DNA from 2 places in the Marinobacter metalliresistant genome. Region 1 is predicted to be linked to the other one. Evidence: predicted binding sites of a transcription regulator. Region 1 holds the regulator's gene; the other holds the start of a gene.
The links. The regulator sigma-54, encoded in region 1, starts transcription at its own class of promoters, with help from an activator protein. The targets are predictions, from matches to a motif close to ANTGGCATNNANNTTGCTNT.
Positions count from the first base shown of each region.

Region 1 (11,605 bases):
CCTTGCCAGCCTGATCTGGTGGTTGCTGTTGGTCGTGCTGGTGCTATTTGCCCTCTATGCCGGCCTGGGGCGCCAGCTGACCCGGAATGTTGACAGCTTTCGTGACGATCTGGCTAGCGAACTTTCTGACCGACTGGGGCACAACGTCAGTATTGGCAGTCTTTCCTCCCGCTGGTACTGGCTTGATCCTTCCTTTTCCGCCCGTGATATCCGGATCAGTAATACTGAAACCGGTGTTGTTGTGGCGAACCTGCAGTACCTCAATATCCGGTTTGATGCCCTGGCCTCCCTGCTGCGATTGAAAATTGTCTTTGAGGACTTTGAGGCAGACGGCCTGGAACTGACAGTTAACCAGGAGCAGGGCGGCGATGTGGTTGTCCGGGGTGCCGAGATCCCGGAACCGGTCAGTCGCCAGATCCACGAGTGGCTGGAGCTTGCAGGCAACTGGCTGTCTGATCCCTATGTAAAGATCACCCGGGTAGATCTTGGTATCCGGGACAGTCAGGGCAATCGTCGCCATCTTTATATTCCCCAGCTGGATCTGGACTATCGCCGCGGACTGTTCCATGCCTCCGGCCGGGCCATGCAATCGGGCACTACCCAGCAACTCGCCAGCTTCGCCCTGGTGGGGCAGCACTTCTTCCGGGGAGATTTCACGGGCCAGCTCTATCTCGATGTGGACTCCGGCCGGCTGTTTGACGGCCTGATCGACGAATACCAGTGGCAAACACTTCGGGTGGAAGGGTTTGATCTCGGGGGTGAGGCCTGGCTGACGTTCCGGAACGGTCTGCTGCAGCAGGTGACGGGCAGGGTCCGGACGCCGTACCTGCAACTGGGTGTGGGGCATGAGTCACTTGCGCCTCTGGAAGACATTCGCGCGCGATTTGGCTGGCGTCGTCGCCATAGCGTTATGACCGATGAGAAACTGAGCGGGTCCGACTCCTTCGCCCTGGGGGAATGGCATATCAAACAGCTCCAGTGGACCTGGAGTGGTGACGTGGTTTCCCCGTTCAATCTGCGCCTGGCGCCTTCGGAAGGCGGTATGTCGGTGATCGCCGATGCGCTGCCGCTTGCGCCCACCCGCCGCCTTGCCGCGAGACTTCCGATCCTGCCGGAATGGGCGCTGAGGGCTCTGCGCAATTATCGCCCTGGCGGATTCCTTGACCAGCTTGAAGTGTACCTGCCTGACCAGTCTCCAGAGAAATTCGAGCTTTCGGGCCAGCTCCGGGATGCCAGTGCCCGGGCCTACGGCGGGGCACCCGGGGTCACGTCCGTTAACGGTTCTATCTTTCTGGACAGACATAACGGCTATGTTCAGGTTGCAGCCGGGGAGACACCCGTAAGCCTCGAGTTTCCTGAATTGTATGGCAGCGCCTGGTCATTCCCGGTGTTTGAGGGCCAGGTCGCCTGGCAACTGGATGGCCCCATCACCCGGGTATTCTCCGATAGTGTCCGTATGGTCTACAACGAGAGCACGGAAATCGAGGGCGCGTTTGACCTGAAGCTGGACCGCGAGGGCGAGGACAACCTTGGTCTCAGGGTGTCGCTGAAAAACGGCACCGCCGAAATGCTGGCCAATTTTGTTCCGGTCAAAGCGGTCGGCCACGGATTGTACGACTGGCTGACAACCGCCATCCTCGAAGCGGATATCACCTCCGGAACCTACTACGGTCATGGCCAGATAGGCTCTGATGCTCCGCAGGGCTCCTTCGTTTCCTCTATGGTTTACCAGTTCGATCAGGCCACCGTTCGCTATGACGAAAACTGGCCGGAGGTTCGCTCTGCCCGGGGCCTGGTGGAGGTTCACAACGGCAACACGCTGGTCAGGCTCGAAGCTGGTGAGACCGGGGGGCTGAACCTGAATCCGAGTTCAGTCAGGGTCATTCCCGGGGAAAATGCCCGGGTCAGGGTGGATACGTCGGCAAGGGTACCCGGAGAGTCGGTGGGTTACTGGATGGACAACAGCCCACTGGGGGAAATGGCCGGAAGCGAAGCCCGCAAATTGCAGTACGGTGGCCAGTACCAGCTCGCCCTCGGTATTGATCTGCCGCTTGGTTCGGGGCAACCCCCCGTGGTTGAGGCCAACATTGCTGTTGATGACGGTTCGGTTGCTTACCCCGCCGCCAGTCTGGCCTGGGAGGGTGTCCGGGGCGAACTGACCTACCACAGCGAAGACGGGTTTTCCGGCGGCCCACTGGCGGCGAAATTCTTCGGTGAACCGGTCACCATAGAGTTCAGTCGCGCCCGGTCAGGGGACGCTCTCAGTATTCGCCAATCCGGAGAACTTCCGGTGCCGGGTGTTTTTGCCCGCGCGGGGCTTTCGGCGAACGCCGGTTTCGGCCTCCAGGGAAGGGTGTCCTACATCGCCGAACTGGATGTGGGGGCGGATTCGACTTCCGGCATCCGGGTGCGCTCCAGCCTCGAAGACCTGGCCGTCGACTGGCCGGAGCCGTTGTCAAAGCCCGCTGGCGACGTGGCGCCCCTCAGAGCGGTCATTAAACCCTCGGCTGCTGGAGGCCTGGGCGTCACCGGAGAATGGGAAAACCGGCTGGCATTCGATCTGTTGTGGAAGGATACCGGATTTGACCTTCGCCTGGACCATCTCTATCTCGGGAACCAGGTGCTGACCGATATTGACATCAATGCCCTGGATCTCGGCGACCGCTGGGTTGTCACAACCACCTCAAAGCGCGCGAAGGGGCAGGTGCTGATCCCGGACAATGGCGATACGATAATGGTGGATTTTGAGGTACTGCAGCTAATGCGCGGTGAAGGAGTTGCGAAGGAGTCCGCGGATTTGCTCACCCTGAAGAAACAGCTCGAAGCGTTCCGGGCCCTGGATATGGGCAACTGGCCAGACATTGACGTAACTATCGCCGATCTCCAACTGAACACTGATTCATTGGGTGGCTGGGCCTTCCGGCTTCGTCCCGAGCCCTACCGGCTCAACGTCAATGACATAGAGGGGCGGTTAAACTCCCTGACGCTGACGGGTAACATGACCTGGAGCATCGTTGGCGAGCAGGAGACAAGCCGGTTTTGGGGATCCATTACCGGTGGTGCTCTGGCAGACCTGAATAACCTGTTCGACACCGACATGCCGGTTACCAACGAGGCCACCAACATTCAACTGGATTTGGACTGGCCCGGTCGTCCGGATGAATTCTCGATAGCGGAGCTCAATGGCTCGGTCAGTCTGAGACTGGATAAGGGCGTGATTCTTGAGCGTAACAATAGCGCCCAGTTGTTCCGCGTTTTCAATCTTCTGAACTCGGACACGCTGTGGCGGCGGCTCAAGCTCGATTTTTCCGATCTGTACGAGCGAGGCGTGGCATTCGATGCAATTTCTGGCAAGGCTCAGATCATCAACGGCTTGCTGACGATGGATCCCGAACTTCAGGTGGTGGGCCCCTCCGGTGCCTTCAAACTCAGTGGAACCACCAATATGGCCAGTGAGCAGCTAAATATGCGGTTGGTGGTTGTGTTGCCCCTGACCCAGAATCTGCCCCTGGCGGCACTGCTGATGGGAGCCGGTGCACCCATTGGTGGTGCCCTGTTTGTGCTGGACAAGATTCTGGGCGATCCTCTGAGCAAGCTCACCAGTGCAACCTACAGTGTTACAGGCACATGGGATGAGCCGAAAGTGAATTTGCAGCGGGTATTCGACACCGGTCAATAAGAACAGGAGACTGTTATGAGCAAGCATGTTTCCAGTCAGGTCGCGGCCATTCAGATGGTAAGCAGCCATGATATCCGGGCCAACCTGGCCGAAGCGGAGCGACTGCTGGCGGAGGCCGCAGGACAGGGGGCCGGGGTTGCGGTGCTGCCGGAAAATTTTGCGGTCTTGGCAACCAGCCAGATGGTTGATTGTGGCCGCAAGGAAGCCGGCCCTGAACCGGTGATACGGGCCTTTCTGGCGGAACAGGCCCGAAAGCTCGGGATCTGGATTGTTGGCGGCTCGATGCCGCTGGCGCAACGCCCGGATGGTTCAGATATCGAGGCCCGGGTCCGTGCAACCTGCCTGGTGTTTGATGACCAGGGAACGGAGGTTGCCCGTTATGACAAGATCCACCTGTTCGATGCCATGGTTGAAGACGCCCATGGCCAGTATCGTGAGTCCGACACCTTTGAGCCGGGGGAGCAGGTCGTTACCGTGGACACGCCGGCGGGAAGGCTGGGCCTCGCCATCTGCTACGATCTGCGCTTCCCGGAGCTGTTCAGGGCACTGAGGGAGCAGGAGGCCGACTGGATATGCCTGCCGAGTGCATTCACCTGGCAAACCGGCGATGCCCACTGGCACCCATTGATCAGGGCACGGGCCATCGAAAACCAGGTCTGGGTGGTGGCCGCCGGGCAGGGTGGTCAGAACAGTGAACGGCGCCAGACCTACGGCCACAGCCTGATCTGCGATCCATGGGGCCGGGTAGTGACTGAAATGGGCGAGGGTCCGGGTGTGGTCGCCGCGGAGCTCGACCCGGAGCAGATTACCAACCTCCGTACCCGAATGCCGGTATGGGAGCACCGGCGCCTTAAAGGCTGAAAATGGGGTCAGATGAAAATGGGGTCAGATGAACTTTTCATCTGACCCCATTTTCACACAGCTTCAGCGTCGTCGATGCACTCCCGAAGATAACGGAACAGTTTCCTGGCCTGCCCGGTGTTTTTCTGTTTTTCGACATCCTTTCGGGCATTCCGGGCCAGGTTGCGCAGGTGTTGCATGTCCGCCCCCGGGCAGTAGCTGAAGAACTCCCCCACCACCGAATCGCCCCCGGCAATCATCCGGTCGCGCCAGCGTTCGGCCAGGTGGTGTCTGCGGGTGTGTTCCTCACTGCCGGCGTCAAAGGCGTCAATGGCTTTTTTCAGGGCTTCGGGGTCGTCTTCCTGGCGGATGATCTTGCCGATGTACTGGAGGTGCCGTCGCTTGGCCTCATTCTGGCGAATGCGTCGGGATTCCTCGATGGCAGCCCTCAGGCTATCGCTGATCGGCAGGGTTTCCAGCTTATCGTTGGTCAGGTCGAGCATCCGCTTGCCCAGGTCCTGCAGCGCATGCATTTCCCGTTTGAGCTGGGACTTGCTGGGGCCGTCGTATTCCGGCGCGTCGTTGTCGTGGTTGTCTTTCATAAATCCAGTAGCCATAAAGTCGGGGTCAGATGAAAGCTTTCATCTGACCCCATGTTCGCCTATCAGGCGTAGAAAATCGTAAAGTCGGGGTCAGATGAAAGCTTTCATCTGACCCCATGTTCTCCTATCAGGCGTAGAAAATGGTCGCCAGGCCAAGAAAGGCCATGAATCCAACCACATCCGTCACGGTTGTCAGTATCACGCTACCAGCCAGGGCCGGATCGATGTTGCGGGACTTGAGAAACAGCGGCAGCACCGTGCCCACCAGTGCCGCTGCAACAAGATTGATCACCAGGGCGGCAGCAATGATAGCTCCAATCAGCACCTCCTGGAACCAGAGCATGGCAGCACCTGCGACCACCGCCGCCCAGAGCAGCCCGTTAATTATGCCGGAGAGAAACTCCCGGTTCAGCAGCCAGCCAACGTTGGCGCCGCTGATCTGCCCGACGGCCATGCCCCGGATGACCAGGGTCAGGGTCTGGCTGCCGGCAATGCCGCCCATGCTGGCAACGATCGGCATCAGTACCGCAAGCGCCACCACCTTGGCGATGGTGTCCTCAAACAGACCGATCACTGCGGATGCCGTAAGCGCGGTAATCAGGTTAATCCCGAGCCATACCGCCCGGCGGCGCGTGGTTTTCCAGACCGGAGCAAAGGTATCTTCGTCTTCATCCAGGCCGGCCATGCTCATTAGCGAGTGATCCGCATCCTCACGGATAACGTCAACCACGTCATCGATGGTGATCCGGCCCAGCAACCGGCCCTCGTCGTTCACCACCGGCGCCGAGATCAGATCATAGCGCTCGAACAGTGTCGCGACCTTGGTGTCGGAGAGGCTGACGGGAATTGGCTCGATGTCGGTGTCCATGACTTCCCGCACGGTCGCGGCAGGGTTGGACACCAGCATCTTGGTGATCGGCAGCATGCCGATGAATTCATCGCGCCGGCTGACCACAATCAGGCTATCGGTCATTGGTGGCAAGGTACGGTGCCGGCGAAGGTAACGAAGAACAACGTCAATGCTGATGTCCGGGCGCACCGTGATGGTGTCCGTGTTCATCAGGCCGCCAGCGGTGTCCTCCGGGTAGGAAAGGACCTCTTCCACACGTTGGCGGTCCTGTTCGTCCATGGTGTCCAGAACTTCCTGGATCACCGTGTCCGGCAGTTGCTGCAGCAAGTCGGCCAGATCGTCCGACTCGAAATCCTCGATAATGTCCGCCAGTTCCTGGGCGTTCAGCTGGCTCAGGAAATAACCGCGAATATCGTCGCTCAGGTACTGGAGGACTTCCCCTTCCAGCTGCTTGTCGACCAGGTTCCACAACAGGGCACGCTGCCGGGGCGGCGAAGATTCCAGCAGGTGAGCAATGTCGCTGGGACTCAGGCCACCGTTCAGGATGCGTGCAACCTGCTTCAGTGCGCCGCTGTCCAGGGCTTCACTCAGGGAGCGAAGGCGCTGGCGGGCCTGGCTTTTTTCCAGAATATCGGTCATGAATCACCCAGCATCAGAAAACGCCTTTATTATAGCGGAGTTAGCCGTTATCGGTGAGTGCGAGTTGCAGGAGATCAAACCGGGGTCAGATGAAAACGGGGTCAGATGAACTTTCATCTGACCCCGTTTTCATCTGACCCCGTTTTAACCGCCCTCGCCAAAATAATCGTTGATGAGTTCGACCAGCGCATCAATGGCCTGCTCCTCGTCGGGTCCTTCAGCAATGAGCTCAACATCCGTACCTTTGCTGGCGGCCAGCATCATCACCTGCATGATGTTTTTGGCGTCCACATCCCGGCCCTTGCCAGCAATTCTCACGCTGCTGTCGAATTCGGAGGCTGTGGCAACCAGCTTGGCGGTGGCACGTGCGTGCAACCCCAGTTTGTTGATAATGGTAATCGGGCGGCGAATCATGGGCTGATCAGATCTCTTCCCGTGTCTGCAAATGTGGCAGCTCGGTGTGGCGCACCTGGACATTGTTGTAGCGCTGCCGGAAGTACTCGCCCAGCTGCTCGCACACATACACAGAGCGGTGCTGGCCTCCGGTACAGCCGATGGAGATGGTCATGTAGCTGCGGTTGCTGTCCGCGAAGGAGGGTAACCAGGTGTCCAGGAAAGCCTTGAGATCATCGATCATCTTTCGGCTCGCCGGTTCCTTTTCAAGAAATTCGATCACCGGCTGATCGGTGCCCACATACTTCCGAAGGCTGGTATCCCAGTAAGGGTTAGGCAGACATCGAACGTCGAAGACATAGTCCGAATCCAGCGGTACACCGTGCTTGAAGCCAAACGACTGGAACAGCAGGGCCAGTTCCTGCTCCTTCCTGCCGACAACCCGCTGCTTCACCATATCCCGGAGTTCGTACATGGACATGCCGGTGGTGTTCACATACAGGTCGGAGAGCTTGGACAGCGGTTCAAGAAGCTTCTTTTCACTGGTGATGGCTTCCCGCAGCGAGGTCTTGTCATCGCTCAGGGGGTGCTTTCGGCGAGTCGCATGAAAACGCTGCAGCAGGGACTGTTCGTCGGCATCCAGGAAGATGATCTCAACGGTCACCCCTGTTTCCTGGAGGCGGCGGTAGATCTCTTCGAAGTTGGCCAGTTCTCCGGAAAGGTTACGGGCGTCAATGCTCACGGCCATCTTGCCGAGGCGGCCCGGTTTTGTCTGGCTGGCGGCTTCCCGGGTAAGGGGGAAAAGCAGGCCGATCGGGAGGTTGTCTATGCAATAGAAGCCCAGGTCTTCCAGAACATGAAGTGCGGTACTCTTGCCCGATCCGGACCTGCCACTGACGATAATCAGCTTCATGACCACGTACCTCCACTGCAATGAATGTCATCCGCTTGAGGCGGTCATGCGCTCGTACAGGGTGCTGGCGTCCTCGCATTGCCGCAGGCGATCACAGAACGACCGCTCATTGAATTTTTCCGCCAGCTGGCTGAGCAGTTCCAGGTGTTCGCTGGTGGCCTCCTTGGGCACGACCAGGGCGAAGATCAGATCTACCGGCTGATTGTCGATGGCGTCAAACTCGACGCTTTCTTCCAGCGTCATCAGTACGCCCACCACATGATCCAGGCCTTCCAGGCGGCAGTGTGGGATGGCAATTCCCTGGCCAATACCGGTGCTACCCAGACGCTCCCGTGAGATCAGGTTATTGAATATCTGGGTTTCGCTGAGCGTATTGTCCTGGAGGTTTATCTGCTCGGCAATAAACTCCAGAGCCCGCTTCTTGCTGGATGCCGACACCCGACAGAGGGTGAGCTCCGGTGCAAGTATGTTGTCTATGGTCAGGGATGTGTCGCTCATGGATCGACTGCATTTCCGTTAAAAAAAGGCTGCGACACGTCAGCCGTGTCGCAGCTCGATTGGATGACTTGCATGAAAACAGCCAGTTAGCGAGAGCCGTTTCCGTGCATCCGGTCTACATTCTTTTCCTTGTGTTTGAGAATCTGGCGGTCAAGCTTGTCGATCAGGACATCGATGGCTGCGTACATATCCTCATTTTCTGCCTTTGCGTGAATCTCACCACCAACCACGTGCAGCGTGGCTTCCGCAATCTGGCGCACCTTCTCCACTTCCAGGGTTACCTGGCAGTTGCTGATGTGGTCAAAGTGACGCTCGAGCTTCTGGAACTTCTCTGAAACATAATCCTTCAGTGCGGGAGTCAGTTCTACGTGATGGCCTGAAATATTGAGTTGCATAGGCGTCTCCTGTTGTCATCGTTCCGGCTCCCGGGAGCCGGTCTGGGTGCTGGCGCATTGTGCGCCGGCGAATAGTACGTTGCGCCCGGACCCCGGGGTGTTCAGACCAGCCGCTTGCGTTCGTTCGAAGGCGGAATGTGCATGGCCTCCCGGTACTTGGCAACGGTGCGTCGCGCAACCTTGATTCCCTGTTCTCCTAGCATGGCTGCAATTTTACTGTCGCTCAATGGCTTTTTGGGCGTTTCCGCGGCAATCAGCTTTTTGATCATCGCGCGGATCGCCGTGGAAGAACATTCACCGCCTTCGTCAGTGCTGACATGGCTGGAGAAGAAATATTTCAGCTCGAAAATTCCCCGGGGGGTGTGCATGTATTTCTGGGTGGTGACCCGGGAAATCGTGGACTCATGCATCTCAACCGCCTGGGCGATATCAGAGAGGATCAGCGGTTTCATGGCTTCTTCACCCTGATCCAGGAATCCTTGCTGGTGCTCGACAATACGGGTCGCCACTTTCAGCAGGGTTTCATTGCGGCTCTGCAGGCTCTTGATAAACCATTTCGCCTCCTGCAACTGATCCCGCAGGTAAGTGTTGTCGGCACTGCTGTCCGCACGCCTTATAAGAGAAGCATAGCTGGCATTGACGCGGATGCGCGGGGCAATTTCCGGATTCAGTTCAACGCGCCAGCGGCCGTTGTGCTTGCGAACGATCACATCCGGAATTACGTAGTCAGGTTCGGTGCGGTCAATCACGTCACCGGGGCGGGGATTCAGACCGGTAATCAGGGCCAGTACATCCCGCAGCTGGTCTTCTTTCAGGCGGCTGCGGCGTAGCAGTTGGGCATAGTCGCGGTTGCCGAGCAGATTGATGTAATGGGTGATGACCAGGCGAGCCTGGGCCAGCCAGGGCGTTTCCGGCGGCAGCTGGTTGAGCTGGATCAGCAGGCATTCCTGCAGGTCCCGGGCGAACACGCCGGGAGGATCAAAATGCTGCAGCCGGTGAAGGACCGCCTCGACTTCATCCAGCTCAAGGGGGTCTTCTTCGTTTTCATCCAGCAACCCGGCATGAATCTCTTCCAGCGGACTGGTCAGATAACCGCGTTCATCCACTGCGTCCATCAAAGCGTGGGCAATGGCCTGGTCCCGTTCGCTCATCGGGGTCAGGTTCAGTTGCCATTCCAGGTGATCCTGAAGCGTGTCAGTGGGGGAGTTGCGGGTCTCGAAATCGTGATCGTTTTCGTCATCGTTACGGGCGGCCGATGCCGGTGCGGACTGGTAGATATCGTCCCAGGCGGTGTCGACCGGGAGATCGTCCGGGATATTATCCGGGATTTCGTTTTCCGAGGACCAGTCCGGACCGTTTTCGGTTTCATCCCAGTCGGGTGAAGGTTCGGGAACTGTCTCAGCGGCGGACTCGGTGGCATTGGCCTCCCGTTCGTCATTCCCGGTGTCGGTCTCCGGCTGATCCTCATCCTCGGACGTCTCCAGCATGGGGTTGGATTCCAGGGCCTGCTGGACTTCCTGCTGAAGGTCGAGAGTGGAAAGCTGTAGAAGCCGGATCGCCTGTTGCAGCTGGGGTGTCATGGTCAGGCTCTGACCCAGCTTTAACTGTAAGGAGGCTTTCATTACCATGGTTCAGGATCCGTCACTCATCAGCGCTTGGTGTCGTAGGTAGTGAAAAATTCTTTATATGTCGGTTACTTGCCTTGGCTCTGTATTACCCTAGCAAGTTCTTTGCCGAGTTTACTTGCTACAGATCATCAAAACAATCCGGGGGTCAGATGAAATTGGGGTCAGATGAACTTTTCATCTGACCCCAATTTCATCTGACCCCAATTTCACAGTCGGAACTCATTGCCCAGATACACTTCCTTCACCTGCTGGTTGGCCAGAATGGCCTCGGCATTACCGGAGGCGATGATGTGGCCACCGGAAACGATGTAGGCATTCTCACAGATGTCCAGGGTCTCACGCACGTTGTGGTCGGTAATCAACACACCAATGCCCTTGTCCCGAAGATGCCGGATGATGTGTTTGATATCGCTCACGGAAATGGGGTCGACACCGGCGAACGGCTCATCCAGGAGGATAAAGGCCGGCTCCATCGCCAGGGCCCTGGCAATTTCCACACGCCGGCGCTCGCCGCCGGACAGGGCCATGCCCATGCTGTCACGAATGTGGGTAATGTGGAATTCTTCGAGCAATTCTTCCACCTTCTTTTCCCGCTCCGCCTTACCCAGACCCTTGCGGGTTTCCAGAATGGCCATGATGTTGTCGCGCACCGACAGTTTGCGGAATACCGAGGCTTCCTGGGGCAGGTAACCGATGCCCTGACGCGCCCGGCCGTGCATGGGCAGATGAGTGATGTCGCGGCTGTCGATGGTGATCCGGCCGCGGTCGGCGGGAACCAGCCCCACAATCATGTAAAAGCAGGTGGTTTTACCGGCGCCATTGGGGCCCAGCAGACCAACAATTTCCCCGCTGCGGATTTCCAGGGAAACGTCGATCACCACTTTTTTCTGTTTATAACTCTTTGCCAGATTACTGGCTCTCAGAACTGCCATCGGATTCCTGTCTGTCAGTACGTCTGTCAGTGCTGCGTGGCTGAATCACCATTTCTACCCGGCCGGATCCTTCACCGGTATCGGCGCCGCCTTGGGCAGTTACGACCCGGCGGACGGTATCATAATGGATGACATCGCCCCGGAACAGGTTGCCATTCTGTTCGATGACCGCTTGCCGTTCAAAGATCAGACGCTGGTCAGTGGCCGACCAGGTAATATTCAGCGCCCTGGCGTCG
Region 1 is NZ_CP101118.1:1,419,167-1,430,771, reverse strand. It holds gene NLK58_RS06665 (AsmA-like C-terminal region-containing protein) at 1-3,679, shown strand, start outside; gene NLK58_RS06660 (carbon-nitrogen hydrolase family protein) at 3,695-4,540, shown strand; gene yjgA (ribosome biogenesis factor YjgA) at 4,594-5,121, opposite strand; gene mgtE (magnesium transporter) at 5,249-6,610, opposite strand; gene NLK58_RS06645 (HPr family phosphocarrier protein) at 6,755-7,024, opposite strand; gene rapZ (RNase adapter RapZ) at 7,032-7,916, opposite strand; gene ptsN (PTS IIA-like nitrogen regulatory protein PtsN) at 7,944-8,414, opposite strand; gene hpf (ribosome hibernation promoting factor) at 8,501-8,809, opposite strand; gene NLK58_RS06625 (RNA polymerase factor sigma-54) at 8,911-10,431, opposite strand; gene lptB (LPS export ABC transporter ATP-binding protein) at 10,644-11,369, opposite strand; gene lptA (lipopolysaccharide transport periplasmic protein LptA) at 11,347-11,605, opposite strand, start outside.

Region 2 (11,605 bases), 280 kb from region 1:
GCCCGCTCAGGATAATGTAGAGGATACCCGCAGCCATCAGGCCGCCGAGGGTTTCTTCCATGCCAAACCGGCCCTTGGAGGCAATAACCGGTGCGATAAAGGCGAAGGAGGAGGCCAGGAAGATGGGAATCTGGCCGCCGGTGACCAGGTGGAAGATCAGGGTGCCAAGGCCGGCCGTGAACAGGGCCACGTTGGGGTCCAGCCCGGTAATCAGTGGCATCAGAACCAGGGCGCCGAAGGCCACCAACAGCATCTGGGAGCCGGCGATCGCCTGTTTCCAGACCGGGTCGTTGGTAGGGTCCTGCATGCTCAAACGTCCTTCTGCTTGGTGCCGAAGATCTTGTCGCCGGCATCGCCGAGACCCGGAAGGATATAGCCTTTCTCGTTCAGGCGTTCGTCAACTGAGGCCGTGTAGACAGACACATCCGGGTGTTTCTCCAGGACCTTTTCAATACCCTCTGGAGCGGCGACCAGAACCAGGGCCCGGATCTCGGTGCTGCCCGCCTTCTTGAGCAGCTCGATGGTGGAAATCATGGAGCCGCCGGTAGCCAGCATCGGGTCGACAATCAGTGCCATGCGCTGGTCAAGCTCACCAACCAGTTTTTCCAGATAGGTGCTGGCTTCCAGGGTTTCCTCGTTGCGGATCTGGCCGACAACGCTTACCCGGGCGACCGGGATCAGGCTGAGTACGCCGTCGAGCATGCCAAGACCCGCACGAAGAATCGGAACAATGGTGATTTTCTTGCCGTGGATCTGTTCCACCGTCACCGGGCCGGCCCAGCCATCGATGGTCTTTTCCTGCAGGTTGAAATCCTTGGTGGCCTCGTAGGTCAGCAGGGCACCGACTTCCTGCGCCAGCTCACGAAAATTCTTGGTGCTGATATCCGCCCGGCGCATCAGGCCGAGCTTGTGGCGGATAAGCGGGTGTTTTACCTCGTGGATTGGCATGGGGTCACCTGTGTGTCTGATTGTGGTTTCAGTGTCTCAATTAAATGGCGCAAGGATACCGTATCTGGCTAGGCGAGTCAGGCTGCGGAGCACTGCTCCGCGTGAAATTCCCTCAGGAGTGGTACGGATCTTGCCATAACCCTTTCAAACGACGTCCCGGCGTCAGAATCCCGACCTTCATAACGCCTTCAGGCGCGGCAATCGGAGAAGTTTCCGGCATGGACAGAGCTTTGGTCCTCAATAACGTCAAAACCCTGACGCGGGGCAATCTGGGCGTACCCGTCATGTTGATGGGGTTGCTGGGCATGATGATTCTTCCCATGCCCGCCTTCCTGCTGGACGTGTTCTTTACCTTTAACATCACCCTGTCGATCGTCATCCTGCTGGTGTGTGTCTATGCCCTCCGGCCCATGGAGTTCGCCTCTTTCCCGACTGTGCTGCTTGTGGCGACGCTGCTGCGCCTGGCTTTGAATGTGGCGTCTACCCGGATCGTGCTGCTGAACGGCCACGAGGGGGGGGATGCCGCGGGTAAGGTTATCGAGTCCTTTGGTGCGGTGCTGATAGGCGGCAACTACGCCGTTGGGCTGGTGGTCTTTGCGATCCTGATGATCATCAACTTCCTGGTGGTGACCAAGGGCGCCGGCCGGGTTTCCGAGGTAAGTGCCCGGTTTACGCTGGATGCCATGCCAGGCAAGCAGATGGCGATCGACGCCGACCTGAACGCCGGTCTGATCAACCAGGATGATGCCAAGCATCGCCGGGCAGAGATTGCCCAGGAAGCCGACTTCTACGGCTCCATGGACGGTGCTTCCAAGTTCGTGAAGGGCGATGCCGTTGCCGGCCTGCTGATTCTGGCCATTAATATTATTGGCGGGGTCGCCATTGGTATGCTCCAGCATGGCCTGGATTTCGGCCTGGCCATGGAGCGCTATGCGCTGCTGACCATCGGTGATGGTCTGGTGGCGCAGATCCCGTCGCTGCTGCTGTCTACCTCCGCCGCCATCATGGTTACCCGGGTTACTTCCAGCCAGGACATGGGCGGGCAGATTTTGCAGCAGATGTTCAGCGCGCCCAAGGCACTCTCAATTGCCGCAGCCATCCTGATCATTCTTGGCCTGATTCCCGGTATGCCCCATGTGGCCTTCCTGGGGCTGGGTACCCTGGCCGGCGGTGCCGCCTGGTATATCTGGAAACATCAGCGCCAGACGATAGAAGAAGAGGGCGTATTCCCGGGACGGAGTGGGGCCGGGGGCGCGCCTCGACCGGCTGGCCGCGATCTTCCGCCGGGCGGTGACGCCGGCTCCGACCAGGGTCGTCAACTGCCGGCGCCGGGCGAAACCAAAGAGTTGGGCTGGGACGATGTGGCCACTGTGGACATCGTGGGCCTGGAGGTGGGGTATCGGCTTATTCCGCTGGTGGACAAGTCCCAGGGTGGCCAACTGCTCAGCCGCATCAAGGGCGTGCGAAAAAAGCTGTCCCAGGATCTGGGCTTTCTGATGCCTTCGGTTCACATTCGCGACAATCTCGATCTGATGCCCAACGTCTACCGCATCACGCTGATGGGTGTGACCATCGCCGAGGCTGAGATTCACCCCGACCGGGAGTTGGCTATCGATCCGGGTCAGGTATTCGGAAAAATTGAAGGCATTGAGGGCAAGGACCCGGCCTTCGGCCTGGATGCCAGCTGGATCGAACCGGACCGCAAGGATCAGGCCCAGACTCTCGGCTATACGGTTGTGGACGCCAGCACGGTCGTGGCTACTCACCTGAATCAGGTGCTGCAGAAGCACGCCCATGAATTGTTGGGCCACGAGGAAGTTCAGCAGTGGCTGGACCAGTTGGAGAAGATTTCACCGAAACTCGCCGAGGAGCTGGTACCGACCACCGTTTCCATCAGTCTGCTTCTCAAGGTGCTGCAAAACCTGCTCCGGGAAGAAGTGCCGATCCGGGACATGCGCTCCATTGCCGAGGCTATCGTCAATGTCCATCCGAAGAGCCAGGATCCAAAGTTGCTGACTACCGTTGCCCGTCAGTCGTTGCGGCGGATGATCGTGCAGAGCATCTGCGGCAATGAGGCGGAGATACCGGTGATTACCCTGGATCCGGATCTGGAACAGTTATTGCTAAAATCTTTTCAGCAGAGTCAACAATCCGGCGGACAGGAAGACATTGGCCTGGTCCTGGAGCCGAATATGGTTGAAAAGCTCCAGCGCTCCCTTCAGGAGAGCGTCCAGCGGCAGGAAATGCTGGGTAAGCCAGCCATTTTGCTGGTTTCCGGGCCCCTGCGGCCGGTACTGGCGAAATTCGCCAGCTACGGGGTAGAGCGTTTGCATGTGCTCTCGTACCAGGAAATACCGGATAACAAACAGATCACGATCGTGGCGTCCGTTGGCCAGTAACGGCGCGGATGACAGAGCGGACGGCGCCGGCACGGCGTTGCCGGTGGAGGAAGAGGCATCATGAAAGTAAAACGGTTTTTTGCCAGGACCATGGCAGAGGCGCTGAAACAGGTCAGTGAACAGATGGGGCCAGACGCCGTAATTCTTTCAAACCGCCGGGTAGACGGCGGCGTCGAAATAGTGACGGCGCTGGACTACGACGAAAACATGGCGCGTCAGCGATTGGGTGACCAGGCGCAGGAAGCCACTAACGGCTCCCGCCTGGCTGAAATGCAGGCGGACCAGCACCGTCGTCTTGAGGACGAACTCGGCCGGTCCCGGGATCGAATCCGAGAGGTCCGGGAAAAGCGGGCCGCCCAGGGGGGCGGTTATGCCGGTACGTCGTTCCCGGCGGTTCAGGAGGTGGTGGGTTCCGGATTTGATGATCAGGATCCGGCTCCGGTCCGGTCCGGGGAGGCCTATTCCGATGAACTGGCACAGATGCGTGCGGAGATCCGTTCCCTGAAGGACCTGATGCAGGGCGGTAAGCCTGAGCCTGAGGTGCCGGCAGCCAATGCGGTTCAGCAGAGACTGGCCGAGCGGCTTCAGGAGTTCGGTCTCGGTAGCGGTCTGGCGGGGTCAATTTCTCGCCGCCACAAGGCCGGGCGACTGGAGGATGGCTGGAAGCAATCCCTCAAAATGCTGTGCACCGGCGTACGGACTTCCCGCATAGAATGGCTGGATCAGGGCGGGGTCTTTGCCCTGGTGGGGCCCACCGGTTCCGGAAAAACCACCACCATCGGCAAGCTGGCGGCGCGGTATGTGCTCAGGCATGGTGCCGATTCCGTGGCCCTGGTCACCACTGACCGCTACCGGGTGGCGGCCCACGAGCAGTTGTTTGTCTTCGGTCGCATCCTGAATGTTCCGGTGCGAGTCGTCGACGAGAGCCACGGTCTGGATGATATTCTGGACGAGCTGTCAGACCGTCATCTGGTACTGATCGACACTGCCGGGCTGACCAGTGCGGACAAAGGCTATCAGGAACAGCTGGCCGAACTGGCGCGCAGCCATCACAATGTCAAGACGCATCTGGTGGTCTCGGCCACCAGTCAGCCGCGCATCATGAAATCCGTCTGGCATTGCTATAAGATGGCAAATCTTGCGGGCTGCGTGATGACCAAGATCGACGAGGCCCTGACACTTGGCGAGTCTCTCGGCTTTGTGATGGAAACCGGTTTGCCGGTGGCCTACTACACTGACGGGCAAAAGATTCCCGAAGACCTGCACCACGCGGAAGCGGTTCCGCTGGTGCGGCTGGCCGTGGACCGGCTTAAAACTCTCCAGAAACAGCAGGCGGTCGCAGAAGGAGCCTGAGAGAGCGGGCGCTGAGAGCGGACAGACTGACAGCGAGCGTCCGAAAAGACAGCACCCGGCTAAACGTGGCGAGAGACAAAAAACAGTATGAGCAAAGCACAACCGGTACAGGTGATTGCAGTTTCCGGCGGAAAAGGTGGAGTCGGCAAGAGTAACGTGTCGGTTAACCTCGGGATTGCCCTGGCACAGAAAGGCCGGAGAGTCGTGCTTCTTGATGCCGACCTCGGGCTGGCCAATATCGATGTACTGCTCGGTATTACCGCCAACCGGAACCTTCAGGATGTGCTGGCGGGCGACTGTGACCTCAAGGACGTTCTGGTCGATGGCCCCGGTGGCATCAAGATTGTACCGGCGTCCTCCGGTACCCAGCGAATGACCCAGCTCAGCCCCATGGAGCATGCCGGGCTGATCAACGCGTTCAGCGAACTCGGTGACCAGATTGATGTGCTGATCGTAGACACCGCCGCGGGCATTTCCGAATCAGTGGTGAGCTTTCTGAGAGCCTCCCAGGAGCTGCTCCTGGTGGTGTGCGACGAGCCCACCTCCATCACCGACTGCTACGCCCTGATCAAACTCATGAACCGTGATTACGGCACCAACCGTTTCCGCATTCTTGCCAATCAGGTGAGAAATGAGCAGGAAGGCCGGCACCTGTTTGAAAAACTGACCCGGGTCACCGAGCGCTTCCTGGATGTGGCACTACAATATGTCGGCATGGTGCCTTACGATGAAGCCGTGAAAAAAGCGGTTCAGCGGCAGCGGGCAGTGCTGGATGTCTATCCCAGGGCGAAAGCTTCCCTGGCGATCAAGGCGCTGGCGGAAAAAGTTGATAACTGGCCGCTGCCTTCCTCTCCCCGTGGGCATCTGGAATTCTTTGTGGAGCGGCTCGTCGAAGTCTGAATCGGATCCAGTCAAACAAAAAAACCGGATACATGACATTGGCGAAAAACCTCGGAATCTATAACCAGTCAGGCGCGCAGAAGCCTTCCCAGCTCGTTGAGGAGCACGCGCCTCTGGTCAAGAAAATTGCCCTTCATCTGATGGCCCGGCTACCAGCCTCTGTGCAGCTTGACGACCTGATGCAGGCCGGAATGATCGGCCTGCTCGAGGCGGCTCAACGCTACAGCGCCACCAGGGGCGCAACCTTCGAGACCTACGCAGGCATCCGGATTCGCGGTGCCATGGTGGATGAGATCCGCAAGGGCGACTGGGTTCCCCGTTCTGTGCACCGTAATACCCGCCGCATTTCCCAGGCCATCAAGGCCGTTGAAGATCGTCTCGGCCGGGAAGCCCAGGATCTGGAAGTGGCTGAAGAACTGGGCATGGGGCTGGCCGAGTACCATTCCTACCTCTCCGACTCCAACAGCGGCCGACTTTTTAGTCTCGATGAGCTCAATGAATCCGGCGAGCTGCCGATAGAACAGACAGAGCCACGGGATAATCCGCTCGAAGGACTCTCGTCCGACGCGTTCCGCCGCAGTCTTGCTGAGGCTATAGAGGAACTGCCGGAGCGGGAAAAACTGGTGCTGAGCCTGTATTACCAGGACGAGCTGAACCTCAAGGAAATCGGCGCGGTGCTCGGCGTCAGTGAAAGCCGGGTCAGCCAGATTCACAGCCAGGCGGCCTTGCGCCTTCGCGGACGGTTATCGGACTGGCGCCAGGATACGGGCAACTGATCACCGCCTTTGTGTGTCTGCAGCGGAGCAGTCTGTAGTTTTTGGTAACCGATGCTTTACAACCGAAGCAAAGATCAGACAATAAGCGGTTAAAACAGCGGCCTGCTAGACTTCGAGCCGAAAGGTCAAACGAATTCCGGGTGTTACTAACTGGAGGTCCCATTGGACAAGAACATGAAAATTCTCATTGTGGATGACTTTTCCACAATGCGACGGATCATCAAGAACCTGCTGCGCGATCTTGGCTTCACCAATACCGATGAAGCCGATGACGGCAACACGGCGCTGCCGATGCTCAAAAGCGGAAAGTATGATTTTCTGGTAACCGACTGGAATATGCCGGGCATGTCCGGTTTCGATCTGCTCAAGGCCGTCAGGGCTGACGAGAACCTGAAAACCCTGCCGGTGCTGATGGTAACCGCAGAGGCCAAGCGGGACCAGATTGTTGCCGCTGCCCAGGCAGGCGTGAATGGCTATGTTGTCAAGCCGTTTACTGCTGCGGTGCTCAAGGAAAAGATTGAGAAAATCTTTGAAAGAATCCAGTAACCAGAGGTCGGATGGCTCTCATGAGCGATAGCAAAAAGAACCATCGGGGCCTCGAACCAGAGGTGACGGAAAAGCTCCAGCGTCAGGCAACCGAACTGGCTGAAAGCGTCAATGCCGGCGAATATGCCAAAGCCATGACCCTGATCAATGAACTCAGCGAAGTCAGGGATCAGAGTCTGTACCGGGAGGTCGGGCGACTGACCCGAAGCCTGCACGAAGCGATCCGGAACTTTCAGATAGATCCCCGTAACGCTGAACAACAGGAAGCGCTGTCAAAAATGACAGATGCCTCTGACCGTCTCGAATACGTGGTGCATATGACCGGTGAAGCGGCCAACCGGACCATGGATCTGGTCGAGGCAACCATGCCGGTAGCCAACGCACTGAGAGACGAGGCGGCAGCCTTGCGGGACGAGTGGCAACGTTTGCGCCGCAGGGAGATGCAGCCGGCAGAATTTCGCCAGTTGTATGGCCGGATCGACAAGTTCTTCGCTGGCATGGCCACGGACGCGGACACCATGTACAACAATCTCTCGGAAATACTGCTGGCCCAGGATTTCCAGGATCTCACCGGGCAGGTCATCCAGAAAGTCACCACGCTGGTGAAAGAGGTTGAGGAACAGATGCTCAGTCTGGTGGTGATGGCCAGTCATGTTGATCAGCTGACGGGCACCGTGCACCAGATTGATGACCAGGAAGAATCTGCGGAAAAGGGCGTCGGGCCCCAGATCAAGGCCGATGAGCGTGAAGATGTAGTCTCGGGACAGGACGATGTGGATGACCTGTTGTCCAGTCTCGGTTTCTGAATAGAGAGGGTAACGCATGGCGTTTGATGCTGATGACGAGATTTTGCAGGACTTTCTGGTAGAGGCCGGCGAAATACTCGAAAAGCTGTCAGAGCAGTTGGTAGACCTTGAGCAACATCCTGATGACAGTGATCTGCTCAACGCCATCTTCCGTGGTTTCCACACTGTCAAGGGTGGGGCAGGCTTCCTGCAGCTTGATGCTTTGGTCAATTGCTGCCATTCCGCCGAGAACGTGTTCGATATCCTGCGCAATCACAAGCGCAAGGTGGATTCAGAGCTGATGGATGTGGTTCTGGAAGCCCTCGATAACGTCAACGCGATGTTTGAGCAGGTCCGGAACCACGAAGAACTGACGCCCGCCCCCGACGAATTGATTGCAGCGCTCGACGCTCTGGCACGGCCGGAGGTCGAAAGTGTTGCCCCGGCCACCACCCCACAGCAGGAACAAACGACGGAAGACGACCCGACGGAAGACGGGGGCGACATCACCGACGACGAATTCGAGAAGTTGCTGGATGCATTGCATGACGAGCCATCCGGCGCCCCCCCATCGCCGTCCAGCCCCGACGCTGGAGCCGGCAAGAACGAGAGTTCCGGTGATGACGAGATCAGCGATGATGAGTTTGAGGCGCTTCTGGACCAGTTGCATGGCAAAGGTCAGTTTGCCGGTGCGCCTGCCAGGGATGAGACTCCCGGCAAGGAAGACGAAAAACCGTCCCCGAAGACTGAAACCGGCGGCAGCGATGACCTGATCACAGACGATGAATTCGAGAAGCTGCTGGACGATCTCCACGGCAAGGGCGGAAGCCCGACCGTCGGCGGCCAGCCGGCTTCGCCGCAAAAACCGGAGAAGCCGAAAGCCGAGCCACCCAAGGCGGAAAAACCGAAGGAAGAACCGAAATCCGCTGACAGACCGGGCACCAAAGGCGGTGCGGCACCGGCCATGCCATCCAGGGAGCATGCCCCGGCCGCAGAAACCACCGTGCGCGTCGACACCAAGCGCCTGGATGACATCATGAACATGGTGGGCGAGCTGGTGCTGGTTCGGAACCGTTTACAGCGCCTCGGTGCGGCAAGCGAAGACGAACACATGCACAAGGCGGTCTCGAACCTGGATGTGGTAACGACCGATCTTCAGTCTGCCGTGATGCAGACCCGCATGCAGCCGATCAAAAAAGTGTTCGGGCGTTTCCCGCGGGTGGTCCGGGATCTTGCCAGAAGCCTCAAGAAAGAGGTGAATCTGGTGATGCATGGCGAGGAAACCGACCTCGACAAGAACCTGGTGGAGGCACTTTCCGACCCACTGGTGCACCTGGTCCGCAACTCCGTCGATCACGGTATTGAGGCGCCGGATGTCCGGGAAAAGGCCGGCAAGCCGCGCCAGGGCACGGTCACGCTGTCGGCAGAACAGGAAGGCGATCACATCCTGCTGTTCATCGAGGATGATGGGGCCGGTATGGATCCCGAAGTGTTGCGTCGCAAGGCGGTGGAAAAGGGGATTTACGACCAGGATGCAGCTGATCGCCTGACCAATACCGAGTGCTACAACCTGATCTTTGCCGCGGGCTTTTCGACCAAGGATCAGATTTCGGATGTCTCCGGCCGTGGGGTCGGCATGGATGTGGTCAAGACCAAGATTGGCCAGCTCAATGGCCAACTGAGCATTGAGTCGGAGTTGGGTAAAGGGTCGCGAATTGTTATCAAGGTTCCGTTGACGCTCGCGATCATGCCCACCCTGATGATCATGCTCGGCGACCAGTCCTTTGCCTTGCCGCTGGTGAACGTGGTCGAGATTTTCCATCTGGATCTTACCAAAACCAACGTTGTCGACGGCCGGGAATGCATCGTGGTTCGGGAAAAAGTGTTCCCGCTGTTCCACATCAAACGCTGGCTGGTGCGTGACAACGGATCCCGGGAAGCGCCGGAGAATGCCCACGTGGTGATCGTCGCCATGGGCACCAAACAGGTAGGCTTTGTGGTCGACCAGCTGGTCGGGCAGGAAGAGGTGGTGATCAAACCGCTGGGTCGTGCACTCCAGGGTACTCCGGGTATGGCCGGCGCCACGATCACCGGTGATGGTCGAATCGCGCTGATTATTGATGTTCCCAGCCTGCTGCAACACTACGGTTAAGTCGTGACCGGCAGGTGACAATGGAATGGGTAGGAGAAGTGGATGACAGTTTCTGTCCTGGTCGTTGACGATTCAGGGTTTTTTCGAAAACGGCTGACGGAAATCCTGACCAGCTCCGGCCAGATCAAGGTCGTCGGCGCTGCCACCAACGGCCGGGAAGGCGTGGAGCTTGCCGAGAGGCTGCGTCCGGATGTGATAACCATGGATTACGAAATGCCGGTTATGGACGGTATTTCTGCCGTGCGCGAAATCATGCGCAAGCATCCGGTGCCTGTTCTTATGTTTTCCTCGCTCACCTACGAAGGTGCGCGGGTGACCCTGGATGCCCTGGAAGCCGGCGCTGTTGACTTTCTGCCGAAGAATTTCGAGGAAATTGCCAGGGATAACAGTCAACTCCAGAAAATCCTGATCGACCGGGTTCTGGATGTCGCCCGCAGCCGACCTGGCGCCCGTCCGGCTGCTCCGTCCCGGCCCGAAGTGCCATCTCCTGCGGCGCGGGCGCCCGTTGATGCGGCACCGGTTCGCTCCAGGCCTGAACCAACCCTGCGTCCGCGCCACGGCATTCAGGAGCGGGCCCCGGGTGTGGGAGCCACAGGCGAGGCTGAAGTCCCGAGGCGTCATGCCCGCCGGGGCCCCGCCAAACATTACGCGGTGGTCGGCATTGGTACGTCAACGGGCGGGCCGGTGGCGCTGCAGCGGGTACTGACCGCCTTGCCTGCTTCGTTCCCGGCGCCACTGGTGCTGGTCCAGCATATGCCGGCCAGTTTTACGCCGGCGTTTGCCGAGCGGCTGAACAAACTCTGCCGCATAGAGGTTCGGCAAGCAGAAGATGGCGATGTCCTTCGCCCGGGGCTTGCCTTACTGGCGCCCGGCGGTAAACAGATGATGATTGAGAACCGGGGCGGGCAGGCCCGGGTCCGGATCCTGCCAGGTGACGAGCGGCTCAATTACAAGCCTTGCGTAGACGTGACCTTTGGTTCACTGGCCCGGAGTTTCCCGGGCAAGACCCTGGGCGTGATCCTCACCGGCATGGGGTCTGACGGCAAGGAGGGCTGCCGGATGATGAAGCAGAGTGGGTCGGATATCTGGTCCCAGGACGAAAAATCGTCGGTCATTTACGGAATGCCCATGGCCGTTGCCAGGGCAGGATTGACCGATGAAGTTCTGTCACTGGACGAAATCGGGCCGCGGCTGGTGGAAGGTGTCAGCTGATGGATATCCTCAGCCTTCTCGGGGTTGTTCTCGCATTTGCCGCCATACTGGGCGGCAACCTGTTGGAAGGCGGGGCGCTGGGCTCGCTCTTTAATGGCCCCGCGGCGGTGATTGTTGTTGGTGGCACATTCGCCGCGACGATTCTCCAGACCTCGTGGCCCATGCTCAAAAGAGCCTTTACTCAGGTGCGCTGGGTTTTTGTTCCGCCGTTCATCAACATGGAAGATGGCTTGGGGAAAGTCATTGACTGGAGCGTGAAGGCTCGCAAGCAGGGGCTTCTTGGCCTTGAGGGGTTGGCTGAGAGAGAGCCGGAACCGTTTGCCAGGAAAGGGCTGCAGCTGCTGGTGGACGGTGCGGAAACGGAAACCATCCGGGGTGTTATGGAGGTGGATCTGGAATCCCGTGAACAGCGGGATCTCGAGTCCGCCAAGGTGTTTGAGGCCATGGGCGGCTATTCCCCGACCATCGGGATTATCGGTGCGGTCATGGGTCTGATCCAGGTGATGACCAACCTGGAAGATCCTCAGTCACTCG
Region 2 is NZ_CP101118.1:1,142,563-1,154,167, reverse strand. It holds gene NLK58_RS05360 (uracil-xanthine permease family protein) at 1-307, opposite strand, end outside; gene upp (uracil phosphoribosyltransferase) at 310-948, opposite strand; gene flhA (flagellar biosynthesis protein FlhA) at 1,167-3,347, shown strand; gene flhF (flagellar biosynthesis protein FlhF) at 3,408-4,700, shown strand; gene NLK58_RS05340 (MinD/ParA family protein) at 4,788-5,600, shown strand; gene NLK58_RS05335 (RNA polymerase sigma factor FliA) at 5,633-6,376, shown strand; gene cheY (chemotaxis response regulator CheY) at 6,539-6,922, shown strand; gene NLK58_RS05325 (protein phosphatase CheZ) at 6,943-7,728, shown strand; gene NLK58_RS05320 (chemotaxis protein CheA) at 7,745-9,859, shown strand; gene NLK58_RS05315 (chemotaxis response regulator protein-glutamate methylesterase) at 9,902-11,071, shown strand; gene NLK58_RS05310 (flagellar motor protein) at 11,071-11,605, shown strand, end outside.
Region 2: the regulator sigma-54 is predicted to act here: its motif matches at 1,066-1,085, upstream of flhA (flagellar biosynthesis protein FlhA).